2 regions of the Desulfitibacter alkalitolerans DSM 16504 genome follow, and region 2 is predicted to be linked to the other one. Evidence: a T-box and tRNA genes for the amino acid it is inferred to sense, from the RefSeq annotation. Region 2 holds a T-box; the other holds one or more tRNA genes.
What was found. A T-box is a leader RNA that pairs with one kind of tRNA and senses whether it is charged. The one in region 2 lies ahead of serS (serine--tRNA ligase), so its partner is inferred to be a tRNA-Ser.
Positions count from the first base shown of each region.

Region 1: it encodes a tRNA-Ser, which carries the amino acid that the T-box ahead of serS (serine--tRNA ligase) is inferred to sense. The anticodon was not compared.

Region 1 covers NZ_KK211102.1:403,009-410,276, forward strand. Annotated here, with positions in the region: gene cshA (degradosome RNA helicase CshA) at 32-1,444, shown strand; tRNA gene K364_RS0116280 (tRNA-Ser) at 1,678-1,769, shown strand; RNA gene ffs (signal recognition particle sRNA large type) at 1,795-2,061, shown strand; gene dnaX (DNA polymerase III subunit gamma/tau) at 2,193-3,875, shown strand; gene K364_RS0116290 (YbaB/EbfC family nucleoid-associated protein) at 3,898-4,215, shown strand; gene recR (recombination mediator RecR) at 4,227-4,829, shown strand; gene K364_RS24545 (MurR/RpiR family transcriptional regulator) at 5,104-6,000, shown strand; gene eam (glutamate 2,3-aminomutase) at 6,019-7,254, shown strand.
Region 2 covers NZ_KK211102.1:288,248-295,515, forward strand. Annotated here, with positions in the region: gene gyrB (DNA topoisomerase (ATP-hydrolyzing) subunit B) at 1-673, shown strand, start outside; gene gyrA (DNA gyrase subunit A) at 690-3,143, shown strand; gene pdxS (pyridoxal 5'-phosphate synthase lyase subunit PdxS) at 3,222-4,106, shown strand; gene pdxT (pyridoxal 5'-phosphate synthase glutaminase subunit PdxT) at 4,175-4,744, shown strand; T-box leader at 4,871-5,083, shown strand; gene serS (serine--tRNA ligase) at 5,135-6,415, shown strand; gene K364_RS0115710 (IS30 family transposase) at 6,555-7,268, shown strand, end outside.

The DNA.
Region 1 (7,268 bases), 110 kb from region 2:
AAAGAATAAAAATTTAAGAGGAGATAGAAACATGCCAACATTTTATGAAATGGGTTTAAGCCACCCAGTAATTCAGGCCACTACAAATATGGGTTTTGAGGAAGCTACTCCAATACAAGAGCAGGCAATTCCAGCTGCCATGGCTGGTCGAGATATTATAGGTCAAGCACAAACAGGCACAGGAAAAACAGCGGCCTTTGGTATTCCTTTGGTAGAGAAAATGGATGCTGATAATGGGAAAACCCAGGGTATTGTAATCTGCCCCACAAGGGAGCTGGCGGTACAGGTTGCCGAGGAATTAAACAGGATAGGGCAGTTTAAAGGTATTCGTGCTCTACCTATTTATGGTGGACAGGATATAAATAGGCAAATAAGGTCTCTTAAAAACAGGCCCCAAATCATAGTTGGAACCCCTGGGCGCTTAATGGATCATATGCAAAGAAAGACCCTGAGGCTTAACCAGATAGAAATGGTTGTGCTGGATGAAGCAGACGAAATGCTAAATATGGGTTTTTTAGAGGACATTGAAAATATTCTTAAAGAGATCCCCTTAGAAAGGCAGACATTGCTCTTTTCAGCTACCATGCCTAAACCCATACAGAATCTTGCCAATCAATTTTTAAAAAACCCTGAATTTATTAAGATAAAGACAAAAGAAGTAACTGTTCCAAACACTGAGCAGCATTACTATGAGGTTCAGGAGAAGCAAAAATTTGATGTTCTTTGCAGGCTTTTAGATATTCAGTCTCCTGAATTGGCAATAATATTTGGCAGAACCAAGAGACGTGTGGATGAGCTTTTTGAAGCTTTAAATAAACGTGGATACTCAGCTGAGGGGATCCATGGAGATTTAACACAAGCAAGACGTAACAGTGTTTTGCGTCACTTTAAAGAGGGGATTATTGATATTTTGGTAGCAACTGATGTTGCAGCCAGGGGGTTAGATATTAGTGGAGTCACCCACGTTTATAACTTTGATATTCCACAGGATCCCGAAAGTTATGTGCATAGGATTGGTCGTACTGGACGTATAGGCAGAGCCGGCCTTGCCGTCACCCTTGTAACCCCAAGAGAGTTAAATCATCTAAGACTAATTGAACAATTAACCAACAGAAAAATGATTCGCAAGCCCATACCAACATTAAATGAAGCAATAGAAGGTCAGCAAAGAATTGCAGTAGAAAAACTAATGCGTGCTGTTGAAGAAGGAAACCTTCATCCATATAATCAGCTTGCAGAGGACCTGTTAGAGGCAAATGACTCAGTAACTCTATTATCTGCTGCCATAAAGCTGTTGACCAAGGAAACAGACACAATCCCAGTTAAGCTAACTGAAGAGGCTCCCCTTCGCCAAAAAAGAACTGACAATAAACGTGGATATGGACCGAGACGAGAAGGGCCGTATGGCAATAAGAAACATAAACAACCACAAAAAAGACGTTAGTATTATTCAAGTACATCTTTTGAAAAAATTTGAAAAGTACCATGGCATGTAATGAGTGATATGACTACTATATGACAACTATTTACAGGCATTAAGGTGGGCATCCATCTTGACAAAAGATACTCAAGGTGATAATATCTTTAGGTAGCTTATCTACTAGGCTTGTTTTCGAAGATTACGAAGAATGACAAAGAAATAATGATAAGATAACTATAATAAAAGATTATTTTAGTGGAGAGATGGCTGAGTCTGGCTGAAGGCGCTCGCCTGGAAAGCGGGTGTACCTTAACGGGTACCGTGGGTTCAAATCCCACTCTCTCCGCCATTAATTTTACTATTGTGAGTTTTGACCGTGCTAGGCGGGGAGGTAGCGGTGCCCTGTACCTACAATCCGCTATAGTAGGGCTGATGCCTAATCCAAGGGTTTGTTCTGTTGGGGACTGAGCCTCAAAAGTGGTGTTGATCATCAGGTCCTACGCAACGGAAACTCATGAACCCCGTCAGGTCCGGAAGGAAGCAGCGGTAAGTGATTATTTTCGTGTGCCGTAGGGCAGCCTGATAGTAGCTAACTATGGGGTTGACGCCTGGGAGAGCAATATTCGAAGATAGGTGCACGGTCTTAAATATTGTATTTTTAAAAATCTTAGGTTTTAGGACCTAGGATTTTTAGTTTAGCCTAGAAAAACTGCAATTTTCATGCTGTTCTGGTATAATTACTATTAGGGACTTTACTTAGGGTGGTGGTATAGTGAGTTACGTTGCTCTTTATAGAAAATGGAGACCACAGGATTTTAATGAATTAGTGGGACAAAACCATGTTAGCAGAACACTGCAAAATGCACTATCGGCAAATAGGCTTTCCCATGCTTACTTGCTTTGCGGACCAAGGGGTACTGGCAAAACTACTACGGCAAAGATTATTGCCAAGGCTGTTAATTGTTTAAGTCCTAAAAACGGCGAGCCGTGCAATGAATGTGCTTCTTGTGATGCCATTAACTCAGGAAATTCCCTTGATGTTCTTGAGATAGATGGAGCATCTAATAGGGGGATAGATGAGATTAGAGATTTAAGAGAGAAGGTAAATTTAGCACCTGCTCTTAGCAAATACAAGGTTTATATCATAGATGAAGTACATATGCTAACTACTGAAGCCTTTAATGCTTTGCTAAAAACCTTAGAGGAACCACCTGAGTATGTAATTTTTATTTTTGCCACAACAGAACCCCATAAGCTGCCGGCCACAATTCTATCAAGGTGCCAACGTTTTGACTTTCGCAGGCTTGACCCTGGGATAATCGTTAATCGTTTAGAGGAAATATGTGAAAAAAGCGGTATTGACTACCATAGAGAAGGATTGGTTATTATTGCCCGATTGGCCCAGGGAGGCATGAGGGACGCCCTGAGTTTAATGGATCAGTGTCTTTCTTATGGGGAACAAAAGCTTACAGTACAGCAAATCAATGAAGCCCTTGGCATCGTTGCAACTGACTATGTTGCAGATGTAGTAAACCTATTAATTTCCAAAGATATTAAACAATTAATAAACAGGTTGAATATGATAGTAAAGGAAGGTAAGGATATTAGGCAATTTGCCAATCAACTGCTGGATTATTTTAGAGACCTAATAATATATAAAACCTGTGGTGAGGAGCTCCTCATTCATACCATAGAAGATAAGAAAGAATTCTTTTTGAAGCATAATCAGATTAGTGTGGGTGATCTAGACTATGCCATTACATGCATTAATAAAGCTGAAACAGAAATGAGATGGAGCAACAACCCCAGGCTTCTTATGGAAATGGCGTTTTTTAAATATATCTTTCGAGAAGAAACTTCCATGGATTCTTCCATGAATACTATGAATATTATTATAGAAAGAATCAGTAACTTAGAAAATGAAATGAAAAGGCTTAAGGAAAATCAACAAACAAGCCATGTACAAAGGCCGCAAGCTAGAACTGATAGTGGAAATATACCCAAGGGGCATGTTCAAAAAGAGCTTGCAAAAGAGCCTGTATTTAAAGAGGAAAAGACTGCACCCAGAGCCTCATCTGATGAAAATAGAAGTGTCAATGCAGGTGAATTATCTTTAAGCTTAGTAAAAGAATCTTGGAGCAAAGTGCTGGAAATAGTTAAAAAGAATAAAGTTACCACCCATGCTTTCCTGGTGGAGGGTACACCCGTAAAATATGGGGATGGATGCCTTATGATTCAGTTCCATCCTAGCCACTCTTTTCATAAAGAAAAGTTAGAGCAAGAAGAAAACAAACAGATAATTGAAGATGCCCTGGCTTATTTATTCAAAGAACGGGTTAAAATAAGATGTATTACAGCTTCTAATGAAGACAAGGAAAAAGATGTTAAAGATGGTGATTTGGTGGAAGCAGCCATCAAAATTTTTGGTGGTAATGTTATAGAAGTAAAAGATTAGAAATTAAGGAGGATTTTATACAATGGGAATGGCAAATATGGGTAAAATGATGAAGCAGGTTCAAAAAATGCAGGAGCAAATGAAAAAAATGCAGGAAGAAATTGAACAAAGAACAGTTGAGGCAACTGCTGGTGGAGGAGCAGTAAAGGTTGTAGCAAATGGCAAGCAGCAAATAGTGTCCATAGAGATTTCCCCGGATGCAGTTGACCCTGAAGATGTGGAAATGCTTCAGGATATGATACTAGCTGCAGTTAATGAATCCATTCAAAAAACTCAGGAAATGATGCAGGATGAAATGAAAAAGATAACAGGCGGTCTTAATATTCCAGGATTGTTTTAGGAGTTGAGAACTTGTTTGAGTTTGCAAAGCCAGTAGCAAAGCTTATTAAGGAATTAAATAAACTGCCAGGAATTGGACCCAAAACAGCACAAAGATTGGCTTTTCATATACTGGAGTACACTGAAAAAGAAGTACAGAGCTTAACAGAAGCAATTATTGAGGCCAAGACCTCTATAAAGCTATGTTCTCAATGCTGCAACCTAACAGATATGGATCCATGCATTACTTGTATAGCTGATAATAGAGATAAAGAGATTATTTGTGTAGTTGAAGATCCTAGAGATGTTGCTGCACTAGAAAGAACTAGAGAGTATAAGGGCTTATATCATGTGCTCCATGGCGTTATTTCACCCATGGACAATGTGGGCCCAGAAAAGTTAAGGATAAAGGAATTATTACAAAGACTAGAGGGTGGTCAAGTTAAAGAAATAGTAATGGCTACCAATCTAACTGTTGAAGGGGAGGCGACAGCCATGTATATTGCTCGCTTGATTCATCCCCTTGGAATAAAAGTCACAAGAATAGCTCATGGAATACCAGTAGGAGGTGACCTGGAATATGCAGATGAGGTCACTCTTGCAAGGGCATTTGAAGGAAGAAGGAGCATGATTTGAACATAGAATAAGTCCGCAGTAAGTCTTTGAAACTGTGGACTTATTATTCTATCAGGCGAAAAAAGTCGGATAATTTTTTTAGTTTTAGGCAGGAATCAAAAGGGAGAGTATATAATTAATATTATAAACAACTGTTCTATAAAGAACATTTGTTTTACTAAAAGGTCATGACTCATGAAAATGATTTTTTTTAAATAAGGGCCTGCAGGATTAACTGCATAAACATGGGCAATTTGGCGAAGGAATTGCATAGTTTCAGGGGGCGACGTTAGGCATGATAGAAGGGGAACTTAAACAAAAGATAAAGAATCAATTTCACAAAATGTCTATAGCGCATAAAATGTTAGCGGAGTATTTATTAGAAAACTACGAAAAAGCTGCATTTTTAACTGCAGCCCGCCTTGGTGCAATAGTAGGCACCAGTGAATCTACTGTTATTAGATTTGCTTCCACCCTTGGATATCATGGATATCCTGAGCTGCAGGAGGCTATGCAGGAGATGGTCCGGCGGAAGCTTAGTACAGCTACCAGACTTAGAGAGATTAGTGATTCCGCAAGAAGCTCACCTGTTTTGCCGGAGATTTTTATTGGCGACATGCAGAACTTAAAAAAAACATTTCAGAATATATCCGCAGAGATCTTTGAAGAAGCAGTAAAAGAAATTAACAATGCCTCTACCATCTATATTCTTGGGCTAAGGAGTGCCCACTGCCTGGCTTTGTTTCTAGGCTTCTATCTTGAAATGATAGGTAAAAATGTAAAGGTTGTACCCTCAGGGGTGAGCAGCATATATGAGCAGCTTTCAGAAGTTAAAGAGAATGATTTGTTAATAGGAATAAGCTTCCCCAGGTATACGCGTCAAACCATTGAAGGTGTTGAGCATGCAAAAAAGCTGGGTGCTAAAGTTGTGGCAATTACTGATACGGTAGTATCTCCCCTGGCCCACTGGGCGGATATAACTTTAACTAGCGAGAGCAATATAGGATCTTTTATAGAGTCTTTTGCTGCGCCATTAAGTTTAATAAATGCCATAGTAACAGCAGCAGGCCAAAAACAAATAGAAAAGACATTATCTGTTCTTGAAAAACGAGAAGAAACCTGGGGAAAATACAGAATATTTTATTTTGCGGAAAAAGGAAGTTTAGAAAAAAACTCAAAAAGGAAAAACTAAGTGAGAGGTGATGACTAAGTGAAGGAAAGAAACAAAAGGGAGCATGCTTTACAGAGAGCCGAGGAGCTTGAAAGCCGGATAAGTCCGTATTTGGATGCAAAGGGTAAAATTCTCACCGGGTTTGACTTGCAGGAACAGCATCAAGAGGTAAAGGCAAAAATATTAGAGTATTTCAAAGCTACAGAAGAGCAATGGAATGACTGGCATTGGCAGATGAAAAATAGAATAGAAGATATTGAAACTCTGGGCAAGCTTATAGACGTAAGCCATGAACAGAAGCAGGTGATAGAAAAAATAGAAAAGGAATGCAGGTGGTCAATTTCACCATATTATCTCAGCATCTTAGACCCAAATGACCCTTCATGTCCTATATGGATGCAGGCAATACCAAGTGCACATGAAATAGATGACCCTTACGGCAAGGAAGACCCCATGGCAGAGGAATATACCTCTCCTGCCCCGCGAATTACCAGAAGATATCCAGATCGACTAATAATTAACATTACAAATCAATGTGCAATGTTTTGCAGGCATTGTCAAAGAAGAAGAAACATAGGGGAAATAGATAAGCCTGCTCCCAAAAAAGATATTGAAGATGCTATTAATTATATTCGTAATAATCCTGAAATAAGGGATGTGCTTGTTACAGGGGGAGACCCGTTAACTTTATCAGATGAGAAATTAGAATGGGTTTTATCAGAGATTAGAAGTATACCCACAGTAGAAATAATTCGTCTTGGAAGTAGAACCCTGGTCACACTTCCACAAAGGATAACCCAGAAATTATGCGATATGCTTGAAAAGTATCATCCATTATATATAAATACACATTTTAATCACCCGAGAGAAATTACGCCAGATACTTTAAGGGCTGCAAAAATGCTGGCCAAGGCAGGAATTGCATTAGGAAATCAAGCGGTATTATTAAGGAATATAAACAATGATCCTAATGTAATGAAGAAGCTTAACCATGAATTATTAAAGATTCATGTTAGACCTTACTATATCTTCCATGCCAAATCGGTTAAAGGTACCAGCCATTTTGTAACTAGAATTGAAGATGGTTTGGAAATCATGGAGCAGCTCAGGGGATATACTTCAGGAATGGCTATTCCCTGGTATATTATTAATGCCCCTGATGGGCATGGGAAAACACCTATCCTGCCCCAATACCTAATATCCCAGGGCAGGGGCCATGTTTTAATACGAAACTGGGAAGGCAAGGTATTTAAGTATCCAAATGGCCATGAATAAAAATAAATAAAAGG
Region 2 (7,268 bases):
CTCAAGCAGAGATCCAAAGGAATCAGAAATTTATCTTGTTGAGGGAGATTCAGCTGGAGGTTCTGCTAAACAGGGTAGGGACAGGAGATTCCAGGCAATTCTGCCCCTGCGCGGTAAAATTATCAACGTTGAAAAGGCTAGATTAGATAAAATTTTAAATAACGAAGAAATAAGAGCTATTATAACAGCCCTTGGTACAGGGGTTGGTGAGGAATTTGATATTAACAAGTTAAGGTATCATAAAGTAATTATCATGTGTGATGCTGATGTTGATGGTTCACACATTAGAACCCTTTTATTGACCCTATTCTATAGATATATGAGAAGCCTTGTAGAAGAAGGCTTTGTCTATATTGCTCAACCTCCCTTATTTAAATTAAAACAGGGGAAAAGGGAGACCTATCTATACTCCGAAAATGAACTGGAAAAGAGTATTGCCAAGGCAAAGGATAGAAATTTCAGTATTCAAAGATATAAGGGTCTTGGAGAGATGAACCCTGACCAATTATGGGATACAACAATGAATCCGGAAAGTCGTACTGTTTTAAGAGTTGCCCTAGATGATGCGGTAAAGGCTGATGAAATATTTACCATACTAATGGGAGACAAGGTTGAACCAAGACGTAACTTTATTGAAGCCAATGCAAGAGAAGTGAAGAATTTAGATATCTAAATCGAGGTGTTGTTAAATGGGTGAAATTTTGGAAGGAAAAGTTGTTCCTGTCAATATAGAGCAGGAAATGAAAAAATCATATATAGACTATGCAATGAGTGTAATAGTTGGCAGGGCATTACCTGATGTTAGGGACGGATTAAAACCGGTACATAGAAGAATCCTTTATGCCATGTATGAATCGGGAATGACTCCTGATAAGCCCCATAAAAAGTCTGCCAATGTTGTTGGTAATGTTTTAGCTAAATACCATCCCCATGGTGATTCCGCTGTATATGATACCCTGGTTAGGATGGCCCAGGATTTTTCTTTCAGGTATCCTCTTGTAGATGGACATGGAAATTTTGGGTCAGTTGATGGAGATTCAGCAGCAGCAATGCGTTATACTGAAGCCAGAATGGCCAAAATTGCAATGGAGCTGCTGAAGGATATTAACAAAGAGACTGTTGATTTTATTCCTAACTATGACGAATCAACAGAAGAGCCCATAGTTCTGCCATCAAAGGTTCCTAACCTGCTTATTAATGGATCTGCAGGAATAGCAGTTGGCATGGCCACAAATATACCTCCCCATAACCTGGGAGAGGTTATAGATGGAGTTATTGATTTAATTGACAATCCAGATATTTCTATAGATGGTCTTATGAAAAGAGTTAAGGGGCCTGACTTTCCAACAGCCGGCATAATATTAGGAACAGAAGGTATTAAAAAAGCATATAGGACTGGTCGTGGATCTATTAAGATTAGGGCCAAGGCAGAAATTGAAAAATTAAATAATGGAAAAACCCAAGTTATCATAACAGAGATTCCCTATCAGGTAAATAAAGCCAGGTTAATTGAAAAAATTGCCGAACTGGCAAGGGAAAAAAAGGTTGAAGGTATTACTGATTTAAGAGATGAATCCGATAGAAAGGGAATGCGCATTGTAATAGAATTGCGCAAGGATGTAAATCCAAATGTGCTGCTGAACCAATTATACAAGCATACACAATTACAAGAAAACTTTGGAGTTATTATGCTGGCAATTGTTGATGGAGCACCTAAAGTCCTTAACCTTAAACAAGTTTTAGAACATTATGTGGATCACCAGAAAAATGTTATAGTCAGAAGAACTAAATATGATCTTAAGAAAGCAAAAGAAAGGGCTCATATTGTTGAAGGATTGAGAATTGCCCTTAGAAATCTTGATGCTATCATAAAACTAATTCGTTCATCAAAAAATACAGAAGAAGCTAAGGTTAACCTGATAAATAACTTCAGTTTAAGTGATATCCAGGCTCAGGCTATTTTAGACATGAGGCTGCAGCGTTTAACAGCTTTAGAAAGAGAAAAATTAGAAAATGAATATAAAGAGCTCATGGAAAAAATTGATTACTACATGAAAATATTAGCTGACGAAAAGCTGGTCACGGGTATCATTAAGGATGAATTAAAAGAAGTAAAACAGCAATATAATGACCCAAGAAGGACACACATTAATTTAGAGGATGATGTTTTAGAAATAGAGGACTTAATTGAGCAGGAAGAGGTTGTTATCACCATTACCCATAGGGGATATATTAAAAGGCTAAATGTTGACACATATAAGTCCCAGAAAAGGGGAGGACGCGGAATTAGTGGGATGGCTACCAGGGATGAGGATTTTGTAGAACATCTTTTTGTAGCTAACACCCACCAGTACCTATTGTTTTTTACAAACAAGGGTAAGGTATACCGCTTGAAGGTCCATGAAATACCAGAAGCTAGCAGACAAGCCAAGGGTACTTCCATAGTTAATCTCTTGTATTTAGAAAGTGGAGAAAGTTTAACCACTGTGATACCTGTTAAGAAATTTGAAGAAGGGAAAAATTTAATAACCATAACAGCCAAGGGAATAGTGAAAAAATCTGACTTAAGTGACTATGATACCTCTAGAAAGGATGGCATAATTGCACTTACCCTTTCCGAAGGTGATGAATTAATTGGTGTTCGACTAACAGATGGAAATAAAGAGCTAATATTAGGGACTAGAAAGGGCAAATCCATTCGTTTTTCTGAAAAAGAAGTTAGAAAAATGGGCAGAACTGCCAGAGGTGTTAAGGCCATTGAGCTTTCTGCAGAAGATAGGGTTGTATCCATGGATATTATTGAAAAAGATAGTCAGGTTATATGCGTAACTGAAAATGGTTTTGGAAAAAGAACTGATTCAGAGGAATATAGAATTCAGTCTAGGGGTGGAAAGGGCATTCTTGCGCTAAAAATTACTGAAAAAACAGGCTCCCTCGTAGGGTTAAGGGTAGTTCAAGAGCAGCAGGAGCTTATGATAGTGACAAAGGATGGAATTATTATTAGAACAGAGGTTGAAGGAATATCCCAGATGGGAAGGGTTACCCAGGGAGTAAAGCTTATGAGAATAGGCGAAAGGGATAAAGTTAGTGCATTGGCAAAACTCAATATTCACAAAGAAAATGAGAATGTTGAGTTAGACTAAAATATGTAGTAAAATATATTGGTAAATTTAATAGCCAATTAGGTACCAATAACTTAATATATACAGGAGGAGTTATATATGGAAAAGAAAGGCACTTGGAAGGTCAAAAGTGGTTTAGCGGAGATGTTAAAGGGTGGCGTTATTATGGATGTAACTACACCAGAACAAGCAAAGATTGCAGAAGAAGCTGGTGCATGCGCGGTGATGGCTTTAGAAAGGGTTCCAGCTGATATAAGAGCTGCAGGTGGAGTTGCCCGTATGGCTGACCCAACCATCATAAAAAATATCATGGAAGTTGTCAGCATTCCTGTAATGGCAAAGGCCAGAATAGGCCATTTTGTGGAGGCCCAGATTTTGGAAGCCCTTGGTGCTGACTATATTGATGAATCGGAAGTTTTGACTCCTGCAGATGAGCAGTATCACATAGATAAAAACCTTTTCAAGGTTCCCTTTGTTTGTGGAGCAAGAAATCTTGGTGAAGCACTTAGAAGAATAAATGAAGGTGCTGCCATGATAAGAACCAAGGGAGAGCCAGGTACCGGCAATGTGGTGGAGGCTGTACGCCATATGAGGATGATGATGTCCGAAATTCGCCGATTAACAAGCATGAGAGAAGATGAATTATACACATTTGCTAAGGACATTCAAGCACCCTATGACTTAGTACATTATGTTGCTGAAAATGGAAAGCTTCCTGTAGTAAATTTTGCAGCTGGTGGTATAGCAACACCTGCTGATGCAGCTCTTATGATGCAGCTTGGCTGTGATGGAATATTTGTTGGTTCAGGCATATTCAAGTCTAACGAACCTGCCAAGAGGGCTAAAGCTATAGTAACTGCTACAACACATTTTAATGACCCACAAATACTAGCCCAAATCTCAAGAGATTTAGGGGAAGCAATGCCAGGACTTGAGATTTCAAGCATAGAAGAAAATCAGAGAATGCAGGAAAGAGGCTGGTAAACTGGGTGCAAGCCAAATTTTGTTTTACTTAAGATGCAGCAATAGACATGTAGGGAGAGATTCATGTTATGAAAACAGTAGGAGTCTTAGCTTTACAGGGGGCCTTTAGAGAACATAAGCAATCACTCATCAAATGTGGTGTTGATGTGGTTGAGGTTAGAAAGTTAGAAGATTTGGACAAGTGCTCTGCTCTAATTATACCAGGTGGGGAAAGTACAACTATTGGCAAATTACTAATTGAATGGAATTTAATGGAAGCTATTAAAAAACGGGTACAGGAGGGAATGCCCCTCTTTGGTACCTGTGCCGGTATGATACTCATGTCCAAGGACATAAGGGACAGCAATCAGCCAAGATTAGGTCTCTTAGATGTGGAAGTGGTTAGAAATGCCTATGGAAGACAAGTAGATAGTTTTGAAATGGACTTAACCATTGAGGGATTAGATGAGCCTTTTTCTAGCGTATTTATTAGGGCACCTTATATAACTAAGGTTGGACCTGGTGTGCAAATACTGTCAAAACATGATGATAAGATTGTAATGGCTAGACAAGGCAAGCTTCTGGGATGTTCTTTTCACCCTGAACTTACTGATGATTTAAGAATCCATCAGTATTTTGTGGATATGATAGATGAGTGAGAACAACTATTTACTGAAATTATGTATAATAATATTGAAGAAGGATAATATTAATAACATAATTAAATCTAGAAATAAGGTTGAATTTTCCACTAGAATATAGTATTATTTTACAAAATAAATACCTTAAACCCTAAGAGAAAGAATAGTAACCAAAGGTGTTTCTTTAGAGAGTTGGTGGTTGGTGCAAACCAATAGAATACTTTGGTGAATCCACTTTGGAGGGTGCTGGGAAGGGGTAATCCATAACCAGTCTACGGTTAGAACCGTTACAGCTATAGAGATAACCTTAGAATAAGGTTAATTAAGGGTGGTACCGCGAGAGCTCTCGCCCCTATTACTGGGGATGAGGGCTTTTTATTATAGAATATAACAAAGGGGGAAGAACCTATGTTAGACCCAAAATTTGTAAGAGATAATATTGGTGCAGTTGAAGCTGGATTGAAAAAAAGAGGAGCCAGTACGGACCTGTCAGAATTTAAAGCCCTTGAAAAAGAAAGAAGGCAGCTCCTTGGCAGGGTAGAGGTTCTCAAAAACAAAAGAAACACAGTTTCAGAGGAAATTGCTGAACTTAAGAAGAAAAAAGAAAATGCAGATGAAATGATTGAGGAAATGAGACAGGTTTCACAAGCAATTAAGGAGTTAGATGAAAAGGCCAAGGAAGTTGAAAACAAGCTGGAAAATATTCTTCTTTTAATCCCTAATTTACCTCATGAAACTGTTCCAGATGGTCAAAGTGATGAGGACAATAGGGTGGAAAGAACCTGGGGTACACCAAGGAAATTTGACTTTGAATCTAAGGCTCACTGGGATATTGGAGAGGACCTTGGCCTAATTGAGTTCGAAAGAGGATCAAAGGTTACAGGGGCCCGGTTTGTTTTCTATAGAGGTGGAGGGGCAAGGCTGGAAAGAGCCTTAATTAACTTTATGTTGGATTTACACATTTCCGAACACGGCTACATAGAGCTGTTTCCACCCTTCATGGTAAACAGCCAGTCCATGATAGGTACAGGTCAGCTGCCCAAGTTTGCAGAGGATATGTTTAAGGTGGCCAATACTGACTATTGGCTGGTTCCCACTGCTGAGGTGCCAGTAACCAATATATATGCTGGAGAAATATTAGATGAAGCAGATTTACCAATATATCATACTGCCTATAGTGCCTGCTTCAGGGCGGAAGCTGGTGCCCATGGAAGAGATACTAGGGGATTAATACGCCAGCATCAATTTAACAAGGTTGAATTGGTAAAATTTACTACACCAGAAAATTCTTATGAGGAGCTAGAAAAATTAACCAATAATGCGGAAAGGGTTCTGCAATTACTGGAGCTGCCCTATAGAGTTGTTACCCTGTGTGGAGGAGACATTGGCTTCTCATCTGCAAAAACCTATGACCTGGAGGTATGGCTTCCATCTTTTAATACTTATAGAGAAATTTCATCCTGCAGCAACTTTGAGGATTTTCAGGCAAGGAGGGCCAACATCCGTTACAGGCCTGGAAAAGGCAAGCCAAGATATGTTCATACATTAAATGGATCTGGATTGGCTGTAGGAAGAACCTTATCAGCTATATTAGAAAACTACCAGCAGGAGGATGGAAGTGTTATAATACCGGAAGCCTTGCGTCCTTACATGGGTGGAATGGCAAAACTGGAAAAATTTAAAAGCTAAACTGTAAAGCTAAACTGTAAAGCTAAACTGTAAAGGTAAGTTGTAAAATTAAATGCCGTAGGGCATCAAAAATATAGACTCATGGTAAATCCAATGTATAATGTTAAGTGATCAAACAAAACATTGCAAAGGAGATACCATGAGCCAATATAATAATACCTTAGAAGCTAGAAAAAATAAACACCTTAGCCTAAGAGAAAGATACAGAATCGAAGATTTGCTAAGAGAAGGAATAGGGCCTCTTGAAATAGCTAATAGGCTAGGTAGAAACAAGCGAACCATTGAAAGAGAAATCTCAAAAGGAACAATAAAGCTTCAAAACAGCGATTTAACCTATCGGAAAGAATATTGTGCTGATGTGGGGCAACGGATTTATGATAAAAATGGGCAAAACAAAGGGCCTGGGCTCAAAATAGGCAATGACCACAAGCTAGTAGAGCACATTGAAAGGAAAATAATTAAAGACAAGTACTCACCGGATGCAGTTATTGGTGAAATCAAGGCAAAGGAACTGAAGTTTAAAACAAGCATATGCACAAAGACTTTATACAACTACATAGACCAGGGGATTTTCTTAAACATCACAAACAAAGATTTGCCTGTTAAGAAGGATAAGAAAAAAAGGTCCTACAGCAAGGTTAGAACCCACAGGAAGCTCAAAGGAACCAGCATAGAAGATAGACCCCCCGAGATAGAGACCAGAGAAGAATACGGTCACTGGGAGATGGACTGTGTGGTAGGAAAACGTGACGGTGGTGGACCTGTCCTGCTCGTATTAAGCGAGAGGCAGCGGCGGGAAGAAATCATTTTCAAAATACCCCAAAAGACTCAGGAATTCGTCAAAGAGAAGCTC